One region of the Peribacillus sp. S4 genome, then DNA from elsewhere that is predicted to be linked to it. Evidence: riboswitches for the same ligand, from Rfam matches in the RefSeq annotation. Region 1 holds a riboswitch; the other holds the start of a gene.

Evidence for each region. Region 1 has a riboswitch for glycine ahead of gcvT (glycine cleavage system aminomethyltransferase GcvT). Riboswitches for the same ligand answer to the same signal wherever they lie in the genome.
Region 2: another riboswitch for glycine. It lies ahead of glyA (serine hydroxymethyltransferase); the one in region 1 lies ahead of gcvT (glycine cleavage system aminomethyltransferase GcvT).

The regions. Positions count from the first base shown of each region.
Region 1 covers NZ_CP175708.1:3,668,071-3,679,610, reverse strand. Annotated here, with positions in the region: gene comGD (competence type IV pilus minor pilin ComGD) at 1-388, shown strand, start outside; gene ACJ9PY_RS17435 (type II secretion system protein) at 375-713, shown strand; gene comGF (competence type IV pilus minor pilin ComGF) at 661-1,140, shown strand; gene comGG (competence type IV pilus minor pilin ComGG) at 1,133-1,519, shown strand; gene ACJ9PY_RS17420 (YqzE family protein) at 1,635-1,820, shown strand; gene ACJ9PY_RS17415 (YqhG family protein) at 1,864-2,661, opposite strand; gene ACJ9PY_RS17410 (DEAD/DEAH box helicase) at 2,639-4,327, opposite strand; glycine riboswitch at 4,705-4,792, shown strand; gene gcvT (glycine cleavage system aminomethyltransferase GcvT) at 5,020-6,126, shown strand; gene gcvPA (aminomethyl-transferring glycine dehydrogenase subunit GcvPA) at 6,144-7,490, shown strand; gene gcvPB (aminomethyl-transferring glycine dehydrogenase subunit GcvPB) at 7,483-8,940, shown strand; gene ACJ9PY_RS17390 (rhodanese-like domain-containing protein) at 9,079-9,462, opposite strand; gene ACJ9PY_RS17385 (biotin/lipoate A/B protein ligase family protein) at 9,664-10,500, shown strand; gene ACJ9PY_RS17380 (vitamin B12-dependent ribonucleotide reductase) at 10,888-11,540, shown strand, end outside.
Region 2 covers NZ_CP175708.1:2,615,339-2,626,878, forward strand. Annotated here, with positions in the region: gene ACJ9PY_RS12485 (amino acid permease) at 291-1,670, shown strand; glycine riboswitch at 1,998-2,102, shown strand; gene glyA (serine hydroxymethyltransferase) at 2,287-3,537, shown strand; gene gcvT (glycine cleavage system aminomethyltransferase GcvT) at 3,676-4,785, shown strand; gene gcvH (glycine cleavage system protein GcvH) at 4,944-5,339, shown strand; gene gcvPA (aminomethyl-transferring glycine dehydrogenase subunit GcvPA) at 5,341-6,693, shown strand; gene gcvPB (aminomethyl-transferring glycine dehydrogenase subunit GcvPB) at 6,686-8,170, shown strand; gene lipA (lipoyl synthase) at 8,412-9,290, shown strand; gene ACJ9PY_RS12520 (iron-sulfur cluster biosynthesis family protein) at 9,329-9,640, shown strand; gene lpdA (dihydrolipoyl dehydrogenase) at 9,756-11,153, shown strand; gene purU (formyltetrahydrofolate deformylase) at 11,472-11,540, shown strand, end outside.

The DNA.
Region 1 (11,540 bases):
CGCTATTTTTGTACTCCTAATTTCCATTGGTCCTAATCTATATCCCAGCTTCACTAAAGGAATGGAAAATAGGCTTTTTCTTTCACAATTTCATGAAGATCTTTTCTATGCTCAACAGTATGCCATCAGTCATAAGAGCTTGATTTACCTCCATATTGATAATACCGAAAAGATTTATACCGTTTCGTCTTATAAGGAGGGGATCGTTTTAGAGAGAAGCATACCAGAGGATATCCAGTTTTTAAGCGGCACTTTGGGGTTCAGCTTTCATTTTAATCAATATGGAAATGCATCCAAAGCCGGAACGATTATGATTGATACCTCAAAGGGAAAGTACAAGCTGGTCCTCAATATCGGTAAAGGGAGGTTCCGGATTGAGAAATTGTAAAGGGTATGTCTACCTTGAGCTGATGGCCGCATTTTCTATTTGTATATTTCTGGCCCTTGCCATTTTACCAATTCTTGAAGAGGTATTGACGCAGCGGAAAGATATTCCAGTAAGGACCGAAGCCCACCATTTATTATATGAAAGATTGACGGCGTTCATGGATGGGGAGATTCAAGCAGTTGGTCAGGAAATCATTTACAAAAAAAGAAGCTTTGAATTGTTTTGGAAGGACCATGGGGATTTCCCGGGAATGATTGAAGGGTGTGTACGCTATGAACATGAAACGGGTAATTGGGAATCCATTTGTGATGCTGCGAAAAAATGATGGCTTTACGATGATCGAATTGCTTTTTTCATTATTGATTTTAATGACGACGTCGCTTTTTGTTCTGCAGCTCTTCTCGATCATTCACACCCAGATGAGGTCCGTTGATAAATTGCATCCTAAGGAGTGGGAGGTCTTTACCATGCAAGTGAAGCAGGAGGTCCGGAGTTCCAAAGCACAAGATGTAATGGGAAATAAATTATATTTGCTTTCAGGTGAACAATTAGCATCGCTGGAACAATATGAAGATAAGGTCCGAAGACGAGTGGATGGTATGGGGCATGAGGTCATCTTGCAGAACATTTCGGAATTCCAGGTCAATAAGGATGGCAGTGTCATTGTTATAAATATAACGGATAAAGCAGGGACTACATTCAGTCGAAGATTTCATCCTTTCTTTAGGAATGATACGAAAATTGATGAATAATCAAAAAGGAGTCGTTTTCCCGATGGTCATGATTGTGGCGAGTGTTTTCATCATGTTCACGATACTAATGATCGACCAGTTTATCATTGATAAAAAGTTTTATAAAGAAGTGGAAGAGTCGCTTGTGGCCGACCATCTTGTCCATCTAGCCATCAAGGATGTGACGGCAGAGTGGGGCGAAGAGATTCCGAAAATCATCCAGGGGGAAATATCATATCCCAATGGTGTGGTGCGATATTCCTTAATGAAGCAAGAAGGTCCTTACGTCTATATCGAGTTTTCTTCCAAAACTAAAAATGATCGAGAGGGCAGGGTCATCATTCAATACGATAAAGAAGCGGGGGAAGTGAAAGAATGGTTGGAGAAGCAAGCTGTGTAATAGCAAAATCAACACCATTTTATTAGGGAACGCGACAGGTTTACGGTGAAGGGAGCAAGGAAAGGAATAAAAAAAGCGTAAACCGGACATACTTTGCGTAGGGTGATGATTTTATATGTCTACAAACGCTTATATTAAATATCTGACGCAGCAGCTTGTCGAGTATTTCAATCTGACGAAAAAAGAACGAAAAGAAAAACGCCTTCACAGAAAAGAGGATAAAAACCAGGGTATGTCACATTGGTTTGGCATTGTCCCTTTTGCTTTGTCGATGTTTATAAGGAAAACGATCAAAAAGTAAAACAGATGTCCTGAACTTGGACATCTGTTTTTTTGTTTTTTCCTTATCCCAACGCCCTATCTGAAAGGTAAAATAATCCTCCGTTGATGATGGATATTCTGATGTTGGGTTCATATTGTGCTTTTAGTGCTTCTTTTTCGGTATAATAGCTCTCACTTTTTTCGTCCATATCCTTGTAAAAATGCTCCAATAAATTCAAGTCATTCTGCCAGCGCAGCATTGCTTCCTCCGCCCAGGAATGGTCATCATCCTCGAAACTGGTTCTGATGTATGTATCAAGTCTTGCCAATCCACTCTTGGGCATGATCAGAGGTGAAAGCGTAAAGGAATAATCCGGTATTTTCGGGGTGACGTTAATCGGTAAAACCCGATGGTGAAACCCTTCCATTATTTCCCCCGAGATTAAATTCAGTCCGATTGACATGAAAGTATCTTTTTTGCGGTCGCATTGATAGGATATTTTCACATTCAGGGTCAGCCAAGGAAACAAAGGATTATTTCTGCCTTTTGATGGAGGCGTATTCTCAAAAAGTCTAGTATACCCTGCCAGCTTTTTGGTTGATTGAATAATCTGGTGAAGACGAGGGGAGCCAAAATGAATCATTTCTCCCTTTAAATCGGATGGAGCTTGTTCTGGATCGGTAATGAAAGTGATTTGTGCCGGGTTCGGAACACCTCCTGTTTTTTCTAGATAATGCCAATAAAAGGGTCTGTTCATTAATTCTTTATCCATCTCAATCGTCAATTGCACTGTAAGGTGGGTTGGTGCATTATCCAGTATTTCACAATCGTTGGCTTTAAAGAAAGTGATTAAAAAATCATGAATTTCCCGTTGCTGCATGAACCTCACCTTCCTTCATTGATTGAGCGAATTGGATCAACGATGAAAAATTATCCATCTTGATTTTCATTTCGCCTTCTGTTTTGGACTCGCCGACCACATCAATTAAATATTCTTCAATGTTGTTAATATCCAGTTTGGTTAAAATATCATCCAATTCACCGATTACTTTTTCAAATAAATTTATTTTTTCGTATAGTAACTTCAGTATATGTTCTTCAACTGTATTTTTCGTGGCAAAGTTATAAATCATCACATCTTCTTCCTGACCAAGGCGGTGAATCCGTCCAATTCTCTGTTCAAGCCTCATTGGGTTCCAGGGCAGGTCAAAATTAATCAAGTGATGGCAAAACTGAAGGTTTATCCCTTCCCCGCCAGCTTCTGTTGCGATTAATACCTGAATGTTCTTTTGGAATAATTCACGCATCCAGTCTTTCTTTCCGCGCTTAAAACCTCCTCGGAAAGGAACAGAAGAAATTCCATTCTGCTGTAGGTACCATTGGAGATATAGTTGAGTCGCCCTATATTCCGTAAAGATTATCACTTTGTCATCAATTTTCTTGATCAGTTCCAAAGCTTTTTCAGCCTTTGAGTTCTGGACCGTTTCATTCACTTTAGTAAATAAATCATCAAGCTTTGCCAAAAAATCAGGGGAAGGCTGATCGTATTTATCTCTCATATTCTTTAATGTATAAAAGACAGCCTCTCTGCTGCTGCATGCTTCCCTTTGGAGAGTGAGAGCCGAAAAGGCGCTTCCTTTTGATCCATCCGAAATTGGCTTGAATTTGGAAACAGCATCATATAATGCTTGTTCCGTTGGAGAAAATTCAATGGTGATGGTTTCCACATGCCGTTTTGTCCATTCAATGCCAGTATCGGCCCGCCGGTTTCGAATCATGACAGTGTTGACAAGTTCCTTTAGGTGTTCATCTTCAGTTATGTTCCGGCCTTTCCCTTTATACTTTTCCGAAAAGAGTGAGGCATTTCCCAAGTGGCCCGGTTTCAATAACGAAACGAGGTGGAATATCTCCTCGACTTTATTTTGAATCGGAGTGGCTGTCAGGAGTAAGCAAAATTTCTTTTTCAGATTTTGGACGAATTCATAGTTCTTCGTCTTATTATTTTTAAGTTTATGAGCTTCATCAATAATGATGAAGTCATATTCCTGAGTAAAGATGATATCTCGATGTGGAGCGCGTTTCGCTGTATCAATTGATGAAATGACTACATCACAGGAGTCCCAGACATAACTTTTTCTCTGAACGACTGCCGGAATATGAAACTTGGTATTCAATTCAAATGCCCATTGTGTGACAAGGGAAGCCGGAACAAGGATCAATACTTTTTTTACAAGGCCCCTAATCATATACTCTTTTAGGATCAAGCCTGCTTCAATTGTTTTTCCCAGCCCTACTTCATCAGCCAAAATGGCTTTTCCATTCATTTTTTCCACTACTTGCTTCGCCGCTTCCAATTGATGGGGAAGCGGGGTTAGCTGAGGAAGGTGCTTGGGCGCCTGTAAACCTTCAAAATCAGGGATGATAAGGTTTTCCTCCATTTGAACCGCCAACTTATAAAGCTCCCAATTTCCCCATGGACCGTCATTTTCCATCTTTTGCAGAAACTCGTCATTCCATTCAGAATTGAAGGATATATTGATTTTCATAGAAATAACTCCCTCTTAAATCATAATTTCCTTAATATAAGGTCAAAACCCGAACATTTCATATGTGAAGTAAGAAAAATATTTCTTTTTTAAAAAATATTGCAGAGATAAGTTTCTTAGGGTAGGATATAAGTATATTTAGAAAATTCCAATTTCCAAACGCTACAAAGAATGTTTGTACATCGATTTTGCAGTTCGCGTTTTCTTAGTATGGGCTATAGGCTCCTAGTTTATCCAAGATTACTGAAGGAGATCAGTCAAACGGTTTCTGAAGTTTTAGGAGAATTGGCAGAGAATGCATTCCATTTATGCTCAAAGGTTTTACCGATGCTTGGGGCTTATTGGCTTCCTTTCAATGGTAGACCATTTATATGCGGGTGAAGATAAGGGGAGAGACTACGGATGTAGCGCCGAAGGAGCAAACTTAGCAGTGAATCTCTCAGGCAAAAGAACTCTTATTGGACGCAACTCTGGAGAGCGCCGCCCGTTATGGGACGGCCACCAAAGGGGAAAACCTATTACATAGGTAAACTTTCAGGTTTCAGGACAGAGAAAAAGCTCAAACGGGCTTTCTCTGTCCTTTTTTGTGCTTTTTTCACATCATGAATCAGCTTGTATCTGATGTGTAATGACAAGAAGCTTTTGATAATGAAGCCAATTAATTTTTAAAAAAATCTGAAGGGGGTCATTTTTTGACCAATTTAAAAAGAACACCACTATTTGAGGTTTATCGTGAATACGGAGGTAAAACGATTGATTTTGGCGGCTGGGAACTTCCTGTCCAATTTTCGGGTATAAAGGATGAACATGAAGCCGTACGGACAAAAGCGGGGTTATTTGATGTTTCCCATATGGGGGAAGTCGATGTTAAGGGGCCTGGGAGCCTTTCCTTTTTACAGAAGATGCTGACAAATGATATATCAAAGCTGCAACAGGGCGGGGCCCAATATACCGCCATGTGTTATGAAAACGGAGGCACGGTTGATGATCTTATCGTGTATAAAAGGGCTGAGGAAGACTATCTGCTCGTGGTCAATGCAGCGAATACAGAAAAAGATTTCAATTGGCTGCAAGCTAATTTAACGGAAGATGCCCAAATTACGAATGTCTCAAGTGACTATACACAGCTGGCACTTCAAGGACCAGCTGCAGAGAAGATATTACAAAAACTATCGGGAAGTACTGACTTAAGTGAAATTGGATTTTTCAGGTTCAAGGATAATGTCATGATTAACGGTATCTCCACGCTGGTTTCCCGTACTGGATACACTGGTGAAGATGGTTTTGAAATATATAGCGACAGTAAAAATGGCCCTGCCCTTTGGAAGGCGATTATGGATGCCGGTAAGGAAGAGGGGGTTCAGCCGATTGGTTTAGGTGCTCGTGATACCCTGCGTTTTGAAGCGAAACTGCCGCTGTATGGGCAGGAGCTTTCAGCTGACATCACCCCGATAGAAGCCGGGATTGGTTTTGCAGTAAAAGTGGATAAGGAAGTTGATTTTTTCGGGAAAGCCGTTCTTGCTGAGCAAAAGGAGAAAGGGGCTCCCCGGAAGCTTGTGGGAATTGAAATGATTGACCGTGGCATTCCACGTCATGGGTATAAGGTATACAGCGGTGATGAAGTCATTGGCGTGGTCACGACTGGTACCCAATCGCCAACATTGAAGAAAAACGTTGGATTGGTACTTATCGATAAGGAATTTTCGGTGCTGGATGCGGAAGTCGAAGTGGAAATCCGTTCCAAACGTTTGAAAGCCGTTATAATACAAACACCTTTTTATAAAAAACCACGTAAATAGAGGGGAATGGTCATTAGATGAAACATCGTTATTTACCCATGACAGAGCAAGATAAACAAGAAATGCTGGAAGCGATAGGGGTATCCGCTGCTGAAGAACTTTTCAATGATATCCCTGAAAGCGTTCGTTTTCAAGGAGAATACGATATCAAGCCTGCTAAATCGGAACCTGCATTAATGAAAGAATTATCAAGGCTTGCTGCAAAGAATGCGGACCTTAAAAATTATGCTTCCTTCCTTGGTGCGGGTGTCTATGACCATTATGCGCCGGTCATCGTCGATCATGTTCTTTCCCGTTCTGAGTTTTATACGGCATATACACCGTATCAGCCTGAAATTTCACAGGGCGAGCTTCAAGCAATCTTTGAATATCAAACGATGATATGTGAATTGACGGGCATGGATGTGGCTAACTCCTCCATGTATGACGGCGGGACGGCGCTGGCTGAAGCAGCGATGCTTGCTTCAGGACAGACAAGGCGGAAGAGGATTCTCATTTCAGGAACCGTTCATCCTGAATCAAGAGAAGTTGTGAAGACATATGCAAAAGGGCAACGCGTGGAAGTGATCGAAATTCCTCATAAAGACGGTGTGACGGACTTAGCTGCTTTAAGGGAATTGGCGAATGATGACATTGCAGGAGTGATCGTGCAATACCCGAACTTTTTTGGCCGGATCGAGCCATTGAAAGAAATGGAAGAAATCATTCATGGCGTCAAGTCCATGTTTATCGTTTCCAGTAATCCGCTTGCATTGGGAGCTTTGACATCCCCTGGTGCACTCGGTGCAGATATCGTAACGGGGGATGCTCAGCCATTCGGCATTCCAGCGGCATTCGGTGGCCCTCATTGTGGATATTTTGCGGTTACTAATAAACTTGTACGGAAAGTTCCGGGCAGACTCGTCGGTCAAACGGTCGATGAGAATGGAAAAAGAGGGTTTGTCCTGACGCTTCAAGCTCGTGAACAGCACATTCGCCGTGACAAAGCCACATCCAACATTTGTTCCAATCAAGCTTTGAATGCCTTGGCCGCTTCTGTTGCAATGACCGCGCTTGGGAAAAAGGGTGTCAAAGAAATGGCCGTGCAAAATATTCAAAAAGCACATTATGCGAAAAAAGCAATTATGGCCAAAGGGGTGGAAGTGATATTCGACGGTCCTTCGTTTAATGAATTTGTCATTAAACTGCCTGCTCCGTTTTCAGAGGTCAATAAAAACCTTTTTGAAAAAGGGATGATCGGCGGCTTCGATTTAGGGACGGTTTATCCTGAATTGAAAGACCATATGCTGGTTGCGGTAACTGAACTAAGAACAAAAGAAGAAATTGATGCACTTGCGCAGGAATTGGGGGATCAACATGAATAATCAAGATCAATCACTCATTTTTGAAATCAGTACTTCCGGCCGGATCGGGTACAGTCTGCCAGAAATGGATGTTGCAACTATTCCGCTCGAAGAAATTCTTCCTGCCGACTACATCCGTGAAGAAGAGGCAAAGCTTCCTGAGGTGTCCGAACTGGATATCATGCGTCACTATACTGCACTTTCCAAACGGAATCATGGGGTGGATTCGGGTTTTTATCCGCTGGGTTCATGCACGATGAAATATAATCCGAAAATAAATGAAAATGTGGCACGTTTCAACGGTTTTGCCCATATCCATCCATATCAAGATCCCGCTACTGTACAAGGAGCATTGGGACTATTATTTGATTTGCAGGAACACTTAACGGAAATCACCGGGATGGACCAAGTGACATTACAGCCTGCAGCAGGTGCCCACGGTGAATGGACAGGATTGATGATGATTCGCGCTTTTCACGAAGCGAATGGCGATACAGAACGGACGAAAGTGATTGTACCTGATTCGGCCCATGGTACGAATCCTGCCTCTGCCACTGTTGCCGGACTAGAAACGATTACAGTGAAGTCCGATGAAAATGGGTTAGTCGACCTTGAAGATTTAAAACGTGTTGTCGGACCTGATACGGCGGCCTTGATGCTGACGAACCCCAATACATTGGGATTGTTTGAAGAAAATATTTTGGAAATGGCACAACTTGTCCATGACGCAGGTGGGAAGCTTTATTATGATGGAGCGAATCTGAATGCAGTCCTATCAAAAGCACGACCGGGTGACATGGGCTTTGATGTGGTTCATTTAAATCTCCATAAAACATTTACAGGCCCGCATGGAGGCGGCGGCCCGGGTTCTGGTCCTGTAGGTGTGAAGTCCGACTTGATTCCTTACTTGCCTAAACCTCTTATAGTCAAGCAAGGCGAGCAATTCGTCCTTGATTATGATCGTCCGCAATCCATTGGCAGGGTAAAACCTTATTATGGTAATTTCGGAATAAACGTGAGGGCATATACGTACATTCGTTCAATGGGTCCTGATGGCCTTAAAGCCGTCACAGAGAACGCGGTCATCAATGCCAATTATATGATGCGCAAGTTGGAACCTTATTTTGACTTACCATATAATCGTCATTGTAAGCATGAATTCGTATTAAGCGGACGCCGGCAAAAGAAATTGGGGGTAAGGACTCTCGATATAGCTAAAAGATTGCTGGATTTCGGGTATCATCCTCCAACCATTTACTTCCCGTTGAACGTGGAAGAAGGAATGATGATAGAACCGACTGAAACCGAGTCAAAAGAAACGCTGGATGCGTTCATCGATGCGATGATCCAGATTGCCAAGGAAGCGGAAGAAACTCCGGAAATCGTTCAGGAAGCTCCGCATACAACCGTTATAAAGCGGCTTGATGAAACTCTTGCTGCAAGAAAACCCATTTTGCGTTATCAAGCCTAGATTAGTAGCTTACACGAAAAAAATCCCTGCCTTCCGGCGGGGATTTTTCATGTTTATGTAAGATTCCATTAAAGTCCAACTGTTGACTTTCTTTTACTTGAGCTATGGAATTAAAAAGAGCCCATGCCGAGATGGGTCTTATTTCTTTGCTTTGATTTTCCCGGTCCACATCTTGAAACCGCCCTTTAAGTGAAAAAGTTCCCTGTAGCCCTTTTTGTATAGCATGGCTGCAGCTCTGCCGCTGATGATTTCGCTTTGAGCGTACAAATATACAGGCTTGTCCGGCCTAATTTCGACCAAGCGGGTTTTCATTTGAGTCATAGGGATGTTTCTTGCGCCTAAGATATGACCATTTTCGAAATCATTCGGTTCCCGCACATCAATTAGCTGCACTTTTCTGTAGTTGGCGATAAATTCGTCCTGTGTTAGTGTTTTAACGATTTTACGCTGGCGGTACCAATTAAAAAGTGAATACGCAATAACCACTCCGAGGATGATGAGCAGTGTATATAATATTTCCAAACATAAAAACTCCCTTCTACCTTAACGAATACAGACAATCTTTATTATATAATTGCTTTACCCAATAATCAAAAAGAATTTTCATCAAATTCTTCATGACTTGATAGCACTTTCTTTTTTAGAGTGTTAAAGTCTGTTAAACTACTACATGTGAGTTTTTTGTGGGGGATTGAAAAACGTCTATCGAAACGAGGGGTAAGGATGACTAAAGAAAAATGGGGTTTTATAGATTCGGGGTATTGTTCACCGGCTTTTAATATGGCGCTGGACGAAGCCCTGTTAAACTGGCAAAGCAAAGGGGAAATTCCGCCGATCATACGCTTTTACGGCTGGGATCCAGCGACATTGTCGATCGGTTATTTTCAAAAGGCAGAAGCGGAGATTGATCTGGAAGAGGTCAAAAGGCAGGGCCTTGGTTTTGTTCGCAGGCCGACAGGAGGACGAGCGGTACTGCACGAACATGAATTGACTTATAGTGTAATCGTTCCAGAATCCTATCCGGGAATGCCAACAACCGTTACTGAAGCTTATCGTGTCATTTCTGAAGGAATATTGATGGGGTTCAGGAATCTTGGATTGGATGCTTATTTTGCCGTGCCTCGAAGCGAACAGGAAAAAGCGGCTTTAAAATCGCCCAGGTCTTCCGTCTGCTTTGATGCACCTAGCTGGTATGAACTGGTCGTTGAGGGCAGGAAGGTCGCTGGCAGCGCTCAAACCAGGCAAAAAGGCGTCATCCTTCAGCACGGGTCCATTTTGCTTGAGCTTGATGATGATAAGCTCTTTAGCGTATTTAAATTCTCAAATGACAGGGTTAAAGAGAGAATGCAAAAAAACTTAAAAAACAAAGCTGTGGCCATGAATGACATTGCCGGGAGAAAGATAACCATCCCTGAAGCGAAAGAAGCTTTCGAAAAAGGTTTTGCCGAAGGACTTTCGGTCGATTTAGAGCCATATGTCCTCACCGAAAAGCAATTGCTGGAAGTGAAGGCAATTGCAGAAAGCAAATATGAAAGCGATGAATGGAATTTCATGAGATAGAGGAAGCATAATTAGAGTGGATAATAAAAAGTTTTTTCAGATTTGTTTGACCGAATAACACATCCCTTGCAGGGATAAGCCCTAAAAGGGATGGGGAAAAAGCAAGGTCCAAATTAATTGAAATCTGATGAAAAATTATTATAAATCGACATTTTCCTCCCTTTTGCTAACTATATTAATTGATTTAACGTTTGACAAAATTAAAAGTTATTCAAAACAAACACAATATATAGTAGTTGAAATATTTAATGCGACACTATATGTTGATTTTTGAGTTTCGCTATGATAAATTTAGGGTACTTGTTAAGCGAAACGGACATGTAAGGCTACATAAGGATTTTTGCGGCAGCAAGAACGGATCATGAAACATATAAAGGAGAGGGAATTATGTCGGTTGTAATAAAAGAAGCTTTAAAGGTTGATCTAGAAAGGTTGAATAAGGATATTTCTTTATTTCCCCAGGTTCACCCTGTAACTGCTGATATGAAAATGGCGCATAAGGGAGTGTCCCGTCTAGTCATGCTTGACCGCTATTCTTTTAAGGATACTGAAAAAATCACACTCTCGGCAGGCGATTTCGTCGTGTTGACGATTAAGGAAGATCCGAAATTCCCAGCAAGGGGTCTCGGTTACATCGTTGAAATTGATTGGGAAACCAAAAAAGCCAAGGTATTGGTGGATGAAGAATTCCGTGGCGTATTGGATAATCCGGAAGAAGTTGAGACGGGAATTGTAAACCGTCCGTTGGATATAATCGAAAAGCCTCTTGAAATATACTATGAACAAATTGCGAAACGTAATGCAACGGGATTGGCATCAGTGGAAACCACGGAAGAAAAAAGAACGGAATGGTTCAATAAATTCTATGAAGAATTAAAGAACCTTAATTTCGTCCCGGCAGGCCGAGTATTATACGGTGCAGGTTCCAATACGGATGTTACTTATTTCAACTGCTATGTAATGCCATTCGTACCGGATTCACGTGAAGGTATTTCAGAACATAGGAAACAAGTGATGGAAATCATGAGCCGCGGCGGCGG
Region 2 (11,540 bases), 1.1 Mb from region 1:
ATACCTATCTTTCCTCTGCCCTTTTTTGTACTTGGAAAGATAAAAAGAGAGGAGTGTGAATTGAGATCTGTAGATAAATGATCTATCCTTTGTTTTGTACAATTAATGCTATATTTTCAAAAATGGTTGGTAGCTTTATTTCAAAAATCTATAACTAGCACGCATCAAAGAAAGCGCTTACAATAGTGAGGCAGTCTCCAGTACGCTAATAATTCACACTCATTGAAAGGCTGACCCTTTAAATGGGGAAAATTCCAAGTAGCCTAAAAAAGTAGAAGGTGGGAAATCGTATGCAGGAACAAAAGTTGGATAGAGGGCTAAAAAACAGGCACGTACAACTCATAGCTATTGGTGGGGCAATCGGAACGGGATTATTTCTTGGAGCAGGAAAATCTATTCATTTAGCCGGGCCATCAATTCTATTTGCTTACATGATTACAGGCATCATTTGCTTCTTAATCATGCGCGCACTTGGAGAACTGCTCTTATCTAATTTGAACTATCATTCCTTTGTTGACTTTGTAAGAGACTATTTAGGTAATATGGCAGCATTTGTAACCGGCTGGACCTACTGGTTTTGCTGGATATCAATCGCAATGGCCGACTTAACGGCAGTTGGTCTTTATACTCAGTATTGGTTTCCTTCCGTACCGCAGTGGATGCCAGGATTAATTGCTCTAGTCATTTTGCTATTTATGAATCTTGCAACCGTAAAACTTTTTGGCGAAATGGAATTCTGGTTCGCATTAATTAAGGTCATCGCTATCCTAGCACTAATTGTTATCGGTATTTTCATGATTATTAAAGGCTTTTCCACTGATTCAGGCGCAGCAAGTTTCACGAATCTATGGAGTCACGAAGGTATGTTCCCAAATGGAATAAATGGTTTTGTCCTCTCATTCCAGATGGTAGTGTTTGCGTTTGTGGGCATTGAACTTGTAGGACTTACAGCAGGTGAAACAGAAAATCCAGAAAAAGTTATCCCCAAAGCGATCAATAATATTCCTATTCGGATTATAATTTTCTACATTGGCGCACTTATTGTCATTATGAGTGTTTATCCTTGGAACGCAATCATCCCAACGGAAAGCCCATTCGTCCAAGTATTTGTGGCTGTAGGTATCGCTGGTGCAGCTGGTATCGTTAATTTTGTCGTCCTAACATCGGCTGCTTCGGCATGTAACAGCGCAATCTTCAGTACAAGCCGGATGGTATATTCACTTGCCAAAGATAAAAATGCACCTGTACCGTTTGCAAAACTTAATGACCGAAAAGTACCTTCCAATGCATTGTTCTTTTCAACTGTTGTCATTTTAATTTCCGTTGTTTTGAACTATTTAATGCCTGAAGGTGTATTTACCTTGATTACAAGTATTTCTACAGTATGTTTCATCTTTATTTGGGGAATTACAGTCATCAGTCATTTGAAATACCGTAAAACAAGGCCAGATCTAGTGAAAAAGAGCAAATTTAAATTACCACTTTATCCAATTTCCAATTACTTCATCCTTGCTTTCCTAGCGTTCGTCCTTGTGGTTCTTGCACTTGCGGACGACACTCGTGTTGCCTTATTCGTTACACCTGTTTGGTTCATTATGCTGATTGCGATTTATAAGATGGGCAAAACGAAGGTGGATCAGGCGAATCAGAGAGAGATAGCGGGGAATTAAGAGTCAAGAAATCCTTTGATTCTATTTGCGGTGTTTGTTCAGATAGGCCGCTCCATATTTTCCAACTCGGTGAGTAAAAAATCTGTCCGTTTTAAAAAAACAAAGGTATCTGGTTGATCATATGATAATTCGAAATAAATATTTTAGAATAGTATTGTTAGCGCTTTCAAAAATGCTTGACATAATTATGCTCAACAACTATTCTAAATGTACTAAATTGAATAAGCGGATGACAGTTGTGGGAGAGTGCAAAGCGACAAGCCACCGAAGGAGCAAGTTCCAAAAAGACCCTTGGAACAAATCTCTCAGGTAGATGGAACCACAAATGGACGCACCTCTGGAGAGCGCGTATTAACATATACGCCACCAAAGGGGAAAGGCTCTATTAAAAAATGGAGCTAAACTCTCAGGTAAAAGGACAGAGAAGGGTAGAGAACGCTACGACCCTTTTCTGTCCTTTTTTGCGTGCAAAAAAGGTTGTAAAGCATACTATTTTTAACAGTTTTATAGAAAAGCAGGCCTGTAGCGGGCAAGAAATTTAGTGTCTAGTACCATATTGGAATTAGTAATTAAATAAAAATTCAGAATTAATAAAAATGTCTAGGAGGAAATTTAAATGAGTTTACATCAAAATGATTTAACCATTTTTGAAGCGATTGAAAAAGAAGGACAACGTCAACATCAAACACTGGAGTTGATTGCATCAGAGAACTTTGTTAGCCCAGATGTATTAGAGGCAATGGGAAGCGTGATGACAAATAAATATGCAGAAGGTTATCCAGGAAAGCGCTATTATGGTGGGTGTGAATTTGTCGATGTGGCAGAACAAACGGCTATTGAGCGGCTAACAAAGCTTTTCGGTGCCAAATATGCAAATGTTCAGCCTCACTCAGGTGCACAAGCCAATTTCGCAGTTTTTTTCGCACTGCTTCAGCCTGGTGATAAGGTGATGGGAATGAACCTTTCACATGGTGGCCACTTAACTCATGGAAGCCCAGTCAGCGTTTCAGGAAAATGGTTTGAAGTTGTGTCCTATGGAGTTAGAGAAGATACTCAGTTAATTGATTATGATGAGTTGGAAGCTATCGCAAAGAAAGAAAAACCTAAATTGATTATTGCAGGAACTAGTGCCTATCCAAGAACGATTAATTTTGCACGATTTAGAGAAATTGCCGATCAAGTGGGTGCAAAACTTATGGTGGATATGGCTCATATAGCCGGTCTGGTAGCTACTGGTCTTCACCCATCCCCAATCCCATATGCGGATGTTGTGACAAGTACAACTCATAAAACATTAAGAGGACCTCGGGGGGGCATCATTTTAACAAACGATGAAGTAATTATCAAAGCGATTAATAAATCCGTATTCCCTGGAATTCAAGGTGGTCCACTTATGCATATCATTGCAGCAAAAGCAGTTGCATTCAACGAAGCTTTACAACCAAGCTTTAAGGATTATGCGAAACAAGTCATTGAAAATGCTACAACACTTGGCGAAACATTAAAAAATGAAGGTGCAGTCCTTGTTTCTGGTGGAACAGATAATCATATTGTCCTTTTAGATTTGCGTCCGTGGAATTTAACAGGAAAAGAAGCAGAGAAACTATTGGAAGACGCAGGCATTACCGTTAATAAAAATACGATTCCCTATGATCCAGAAAAGCCCTTTGTTACGAGCGGTATCCGAATGGGCACAGCAGCCATAACAACTCGAGGCATGAAGAAAGAAGAGATGGTGAAAATTGGTGAAATGATTGCAACTGTTCTAAAGAGTAAAGGGAATAAAGACGTTCTTCAGAAAGCAAGAGAAACGACGAAAGGGATTTGTGATGGTTATCCTTTATTTCAACAGCCAATTACTGTGTAAAGAAAGGGACGGCTTAATGGAATTATGCCTTTGCTGAAAACCTGAGCAACGGCCATGGCAGAAAGATATGTCTCCTGACAATAAAGAAACCGGTAATAGTTGAACTATTTTACAGAAAATCATAATTGGGGGTAAACCATGGGGATTGAAACAACATTAAAGCAAACACCGCTTTTTGAAGTATATGAAAAATACGGAGCAAAAGTCATAAATTTTGGTGGCTGGTCTCTGCCGGTTCAATTTACAAGCATTTTAGAAGAGCATGAAGCTGTTCGAACTGAAGCAGGACTTTTTGATGTTTCCCATATGGGAGAAGTACTTGTGGAAGGGAAAGATGCCGAGAGTTATATTAACTACCTTGTTACAAACGATGTAACAAAGCTTGGCATCAATCAAGCACAGTATACCGCAATGTGTTATCCAGACGGAGGAACGGTTGATGATTTATTAGTTTATAAATTAGGGAATGAAAAATATTTACTTGTCATTAATGCTGCAAACATTGAGAAAGATTACGAATGGATGAAGCAGCAAGTAAAAGGAGAGATGGAGCTCCAAAACATTTCGGAAGACATCGCTCAGCTTGCCATCCAAGGACCAAAGGCAGAAAGCATTTTGCAAAAGTTAACGGAAATAGATTTATCAGAAATTGGTTCTTTTAAATTCGCCCAGCATGTCAACATCTCTGGTATTACCGACGTACTTGTATCCCGTACAGGGTACACAGGAGAAAATGGATTTGAACTTTATTTATCTGCAGACAAAGCGGTAGTACTTTGGGAAAAGATCATAGAAGCAGGAGCCACGAGTGGATTAAAACCTTGCGGACTAGGTGCACGGGACACGCTTCGTCTTGAAGCACGTCTTGCACTCTATGGCCAAGAACTAAGTAAAGACATCAGCCCGCTTGAAGCAGGAATCGGCTTTGTCGTAAAGACGAATAAAGAAAGTGACTTTATCGGAAAATCTGCTCTTACAGAACAAAAAGAAGCTGGATTAAAACGAAAATTAGTAGGGATTGAAGTAACAGGCCGTGGGATTCCGCGTCATGGTTACAAGGTAATTTCTAAAGATGGAGAGGAAATAGGTATTGTTACATCAGGAACACAATCACCATCTTTGAAAAAAAGCTTAGGTCTTGCCTTGTTATTAGCCGATCAATCTGAAGTGGGTACGCCGATAAAAGTGGAAATCCGAAATAAACAGATAGAAGCCGTTATTGTTAATGCACCATTCTACAAAAGATAAGCGGAAATATTTTAATAGAGTTATCGTATAGTTTTCCTGAGTCGATTTACGTTACCTGGCTTGCAGCCTGAAATGGATTACCTAAGAGTAAAATTACCCAAAATATATTCAGAATTATGACAATAGTTAAAAAAACGAAAAGAAAAGGGGAAAATACAATGACGAAAGTAATATCAAGTTTTCGATATAGCAAAGAACATGAATGGGTCCAACAATTAGAAGGAAATCGTGTACGTATTGGAATCTCTGATTATGCACAAAAGGCTTTAGGTGATATCGTCTTTGTTGAAAATCCAGAGATTGATGATGAAGTAACGGTCAATGAATCGATGGGAACGATCGAGTCAGTTAAAGCAGTTTCCGAACTTTACTCACCTGTTTCAGGTACGGTGGTTACTGTAAACGAAGAGTTAGAGGGTGCCCCAGAGACGATTAACGAGCATCCATTTGAAGCAGGCTGGTTAGTCGAAGTAGAAATGTCCAATCCAGAAGAGTTAGACTCACTTCTAAACGAAGATGAGTATCAAGCATTTACTAATGAAGGAGAGGAATAATATGACAGCCACTTTTAGATACCTTCCTGATACGAAACAAGATCAAGACGAAATGCTCTCATTTTTAAATATTTCTTCAATAGATGAGTTATTTGAAGATATTCCAGCTGAAATTAGACTGCAGGGTGAGCTAAACATCCCAAAGGCGGTTCCTGAACCGCTTCTTTTGAAAAGAATGAACCAGCTTGCTACAAAAAACAAAAATGCGAATCATTATCCGACTTTCCTAGGCGCGGGTACATATGATCACTACATTCCAAGTGTGGTAAACCATATGATTTCGCGCTCCGAATTTTACACGGCCTATACACCTTACCAACCGGAAATCAGTCAAGGTGAATTACAAGCAATTTTTGAATTTCAAACGATGGTTTGTGAGTTGACAGGAATGGATGTGGCTAATTCTTCCATGTACGATGGTTTTACATCGCTTGCGGAAGCTGCATCGCTTGCTGTCACATCTACAAGACGTTCGAAAGTTCTTGTATCCAAAGCGGTACATCCTGAATCCCGTGCTATTTTACATACAGTAGCAGCAGGTCCGGGATACACAGCTGAGGAAGTAAACCTTGCCGGTGAGATTACAGATTTAGGGAAGCTTCAAGAACAAATTGATAAAGATACTGCTGCCGTAATTGTTCAATATCCAAATTTCTTCGGTTCCATTGAGGATATAAAAGCAATTAAGAAAATTGCGGAAGAAAAAGGTGCCCTTTTAATCGTAAGCGCCAATCCTCTTGCACTAGCACTCTTACAGGCTCCTGGGAAACTTGGGGCAGATATCGTGATCGGTGATATGCAGCCATTAGGAATCCCGATGTCCTTTGGCGGGCCACACTGCGGCTATTTTGCGGTAAATAAAAAACTCATGCGTAAAATCCCAGGACGTATTGTAGGCCAAACAGCAGATGAAAAAGGACAGCGCGGATTTGTGTTAACACTTCAAGCACGTGAACAGCATATTCGCCGTGATAAAGCCTCATCCAATATTTGTTCCAACCAGGCATTAAATGCTCTCGCCTCTTCTATTTGTATGACATCACTTGGGAAGCAAGGGATTCGTCAAATGGCACAGCTAAACATTGAGAAAGCTGATTACATGGCGAAAACCCTAGAGCAGAAAGGCTATTCTATATACAATGAAGCACCATTCTTCAATGAGTTTGTTGTCGGGCTTCCTCTTCCGGTAAAGGAAGTCAATGCAAACCTTCTTAAGGCGGGTATTATCGGTGGATTTGATTTAAAAAGTGATTACGGTTTTGAAAATAAAATGTTGCTAGCTGTGACTGAGCAGCGAACAAAAGAAGAAATTGACCAATTTGTTGATGCTTTGGAGGCGATTGTAAATGGTTGAATATAATGAGTTAATTTTTGAAATAAGTCGTCCAGGACGGGTAGGTTCAAGTATTCCGGATAGTGACGTTGACTATGTTGATATAAATGAAAAATTTCCAAAGCATTTAATTCGTGACGAACCGGCTGAACTACCAGAAGTATCAGAGTTGCAGCTTGTCCGCCATTACACAGCGCTCTCTAATAAAAACCATGGAATCGATAATGGATTTTATCCTCTGGGTTCTTGCACGATGAAGTACAATCCGAAAATAAATGAAGATGTGGCACGTTTGGAAGGCTTTAGCCGCATTCATCCCTATCAGCCCGTTGAAACAGTACAGGGTGCATTGGAGGTTTTATATGAATTACAGGAAGAGCTAGCGGTCATTACAGGAATGGATGCTGTTACATTACAGCCATCCGCAGGGGCTCAAGGGGAATGGACAGGTTTAATGATGGTTAAAGCGTATCATGCTCAAAAAGGTGAAACCAGAACGAAAGTACTTGTTCCAGACTCAGCGCACGGTACAAATCCTGCAAGTGCAAGTGTTGCTGGTTTTCAAACGATCACGATTCCATCCGATAAAAATGGATTAGTAGACTTAGAAGAATTAAAGAAACATGTGGGACCTGATACAGCTGCGCTAATGCTGACGAATCCGAATACCCTTGGACTTTTTGAAAAAGAAATTGTGGAAATCGCACAGGTTGTCCATGAAGCAGGGGGCCTATTATATTATGACGGAGCGAATGCCAATGCCATTTTAGGTAAAACAACACCAGGTCAAATGGGCTTTGACATCGTGCACTTAAATCTTCACAAAACATTTACGACGCCTCATGGAGGTGGCGGTCCAGGGGCAGGCCCTGTCGGTGTGAAAGAGAAACTTACTCCTTACTTGCCAGTGCCGCGCATCGAAAAAGAAGGTGATAAATATGTGCTGAACGCTAATTATCCGCACTCTATCGGAAGGGTAAAAGGGTATTATGGAAACTTTGGAATTCTCTTGCGGGCGTATACTTATATTCGCACGATGGGGCCTGAAGGGCTGCGCCAAGTATCTGAAAGTGCCGTGCTTCATGCTAATTACCTTCGTAAAAGATTAGAGCCATATTTTGAAGCGCCATATTTACAAATTTGCAAGCATGAATTTGTCCTATCCGGATCTAGGCAGAAAAAGCTGGGTGTAAGAACGCTTGATATGGCAAAACGTCTGCTAGATTTCGGCTACCATCCGCCGACCATCTATTTCCCGTTAAATGTTGAGGAATGTTTGATGATTGAACCGACTGAAACAGAGTCCAAAGAAACACTTGATGCTTTTGCGGATGTCATGATTACAATTGCCAAAGAAGTGGAAGAAAACCCAGGGGTTGTTTTAGAAGCACCACATACTACAGTGATTGGACGATTGGATGAGGTCCAAGCAGCTAGACAACCAATCTTGCGTTATTCCAAAGAAGAAATAGTAGAGGAAGCAACGGTAACGTCATAAATGAATGAATATGAACCACCAAGGATGGAATATGAAGAAAAGAATCTCGATATTTCATTCTAGGTGGTTTCATAAGCGTGTTTTAAAAAGGATGAAAAAAGTGCCAAGAGATGCAAGGAGAAAATAGTCTTGAGAACTTAAAAGACAGAGCAACGGAGAAACTCTATCGGACTTTTTTTAGGCCTACTGAACAACCTCTTTCAAGCTAAAATTACATCTGCTCATAGGAGTGAGAAATAAAATGTTCATCAACGATCTTCGTAAACCAGAATGGCTTAAAATTAAATTAAATACGAATGAACAATATACGGGCTTAAAGAAAATGATGCGCGAAAAAAAACTTCATACTGTTTGTGAAGAAGCAAGATGCCCTAACATTCATGAATGCTGGGCGGTACGAAAAACGGCAACTTTCATGATTTTAGGAAGTATATGTACGCGAGCTTGCAGGTTCTGTGCAGTTCAAACAGGGCTACCATCAGAGCTTGATTGGGAAGAGCCCGAACGTGTCGCAGAATCAGTAAAGCAAATGAACCTAAAGCATGTGGTGATTACCGCTGTTGCTCGTGATGACTTAAAAGACGGCGGAGCAGAGGTATTTGCAGAAACTGTAAAGGCAGTGAGGCGGCAAAATCCATTTTGCAGCATTGAAGTTCTCCCCTCGGATTTGAATGGGGAATATGACAACTTAAAAACATTAATGGATACAAGACCAGACATTTTGAATCACAACATTGAAACAGTAAAACGCTTATCCCAAAAAGTTCGTGCACGTGCAACATACGAACGTTCATTAGAGTTTTTACAGCGGGCAAAGCAAATGAATTCGACTATCCCTACGAAATCAAGCATTATGATTGGTCTAGGAGAAACAAAAGAAGAAATTATGGAAACAATGGATGATCTTCGTGCTAACGATGTGGACATTATGACTATTGGTCAATATTTGCAGCCGACTAAACGACATTTGAAGGTCGAAAAATATTGGAGTCCAGAAGAGTTTGAAGAACTGAAAAACATTGCAATGTCAAAAGGGTTTAGTCATTGCGAAGCCGGTCCGCTTGTTCGCTCCTCCTATCATGCAGATGAACAAGTTCGTGCAACTAAGGTTAATGCGTAATCATCTTTCAATAAACCATTAAGAAAGGGGAGAATCAGATGATAGCCAAAATGAAAATAACAGAGGCAGCCATGAATAAACTGAAGGAAATGACATGTAACGGTACGCAAATTCCTCGCCTTGACGCTGATATTGCCGGCGGCTGCGGGGTGTCGATGAAGTTCTCCCTCTTATTGGACGAGCCCCGCAGAAACGATGTAATTATTGAATATGAGGGAGTTCAGCTTAGATTAGATCATTTTACAAAACGCTATTTAGATGAGGAAATACAAATTGATTATAGAGAAGATAGTGACTTTATTGTTGGAGAAAGCTTTGCATCCAGTGCATGTGCCATTGAAATAAATTAAAGTATCGTGATCGTTTACCTATTAAAAGATTAGATCGTGTTTAATAAGTTAGTTGTTTTCTTACACGATTCATATATTTATCTATGGTTATGAAAACCAAAGGGGGAAGTATTAGGTGAATCAACAATATGACGTTGTTATCATCGGTGGCGGCACCGGTGGATATGTTGCTGCCATTCGTGCGTCTCAATTAGGATTAAAAACGGCGGTAGTTGAACAAGGTAAACTTGGTGGAACTTGCCTTCATGCAGGTTGTATTCCAAGTAAAGCATTATTAAGAAGTGCAGAGGTATACACAAATGCAAAGAATGCAGATAAATTTGGTGTTATTGCACCGGAAGTTGGGCTGGACTTCTCAAAAGTACAGGCCAGGAAAGAAGAAATTACTGAACGCTTATATAAAGGTGTTCAACATTTAATGAAAAAAGGGAAAATAGATGTGTTCGAAGGAAAAGGGATTATTTCACAGTCTAAAGATGTTTTAGTGAGATTGAATAATCATGAACTGGAAACAATATTAAACTCTCGAAATATTTTAATAGCTACAGGATCTCGTCCAAGAACATTACCCGGCCTAGAAGCAGATAGTGAATATGTGATGACATCGGATGAAGCGCTTCAAATGAAAGAGCTCCCAAATTCCATCATTATTGTCGGCGGCGGTGTTATTGGAATAGAATGGGCTTCGATGCTTATTGACTTTGGATTAGAAGTAACTGTGATAGAGTATGCCGAGCGCATTTTACCGACGGAAGATAAAGATATTTCAAAGGAAGTACAGCGACTAATGAAGAAAAAAGGTGTAAAAATCGTAACAGGGGCAAAGGTGCTTCCAGAATCGTTAGAAAAAGGAGACGGTGTCTCTATAAAGGCGGAATATAAAGGGAAAGAAACGACATTTTCAGCAGAAAAATTATTGGTATCTGTCGGAAGATTAGCAAACATTGAAGGCATTCACCTTGAAAATACCAAAGTTGAAGTCGACCGTGTTATTCAAACAAATGAGTATTACCAAACGAATGAGCCAAACATTTATGCAATTGGAGATGTGATTGGAGGATTACAGCTTGCCCATGTCGCTTCACATGAAGGGATCATCGCAATTGAACATATGGCAGGAGAAAACCCTGTGCCACTTGATCAATCTCTTGTTTCAAAATGCATATATAGTAACCCGGAGGTAGCTAGTGTTGGGTTAACAGAAGAGGATGCGAAGGAGAAAGGGTATCAAGTAAAAACAGGGAAGTTCTCCTTCCGTGCGATTGGAAAGGCTCTTGTTTTTGGTGAATCAGACGGTTTTGTCAAACTCGTTGTTGACGAAGAATCCTGTAAATTGTTAGGAGCGCATATGGTTGGCCCTCATGTAACCGATATGATTTCAGAAGCTGGTCTTGCACGAGTATTAAATGCAACAGCTATGGATATTGCGCATACGATACACCCTCATCCTACATTAGCTGAAGCAATTGGGGAAGCTGCCCTAGCTGTATATGGTAAGGAAATACACGCATAGATATATAGATAGTAATAGAAAATTTGAATACTTCTTCCTTCATGGGGGAGGCGAATCATATGATAGGTGGGAGAACCAAAGCATTAAGTATTAGGCAATATAACTATGAAAACTGAAGAAGTGAAGTGGTGGAAGGGAAAGCGTCTGTCAATAAAAAAATTTTAAGGTCTATCTCCCTCCCTCACCGTAGCTCAAGATTGCTAGAAATGAAATTGTAGTGACGGTATTTTTCTGACACCAATAGCGGTAGTGTTCATCATTCTGAATTCGAAGTTTTTACATATTTTAATTACAAATCTAAAGGATGGTGAGAGACCATTGTATAAAGAAGTGAATGTTAACCGTGCTAAATTATTAATATCTTGTCCAGAGAAACCAGGTATTATC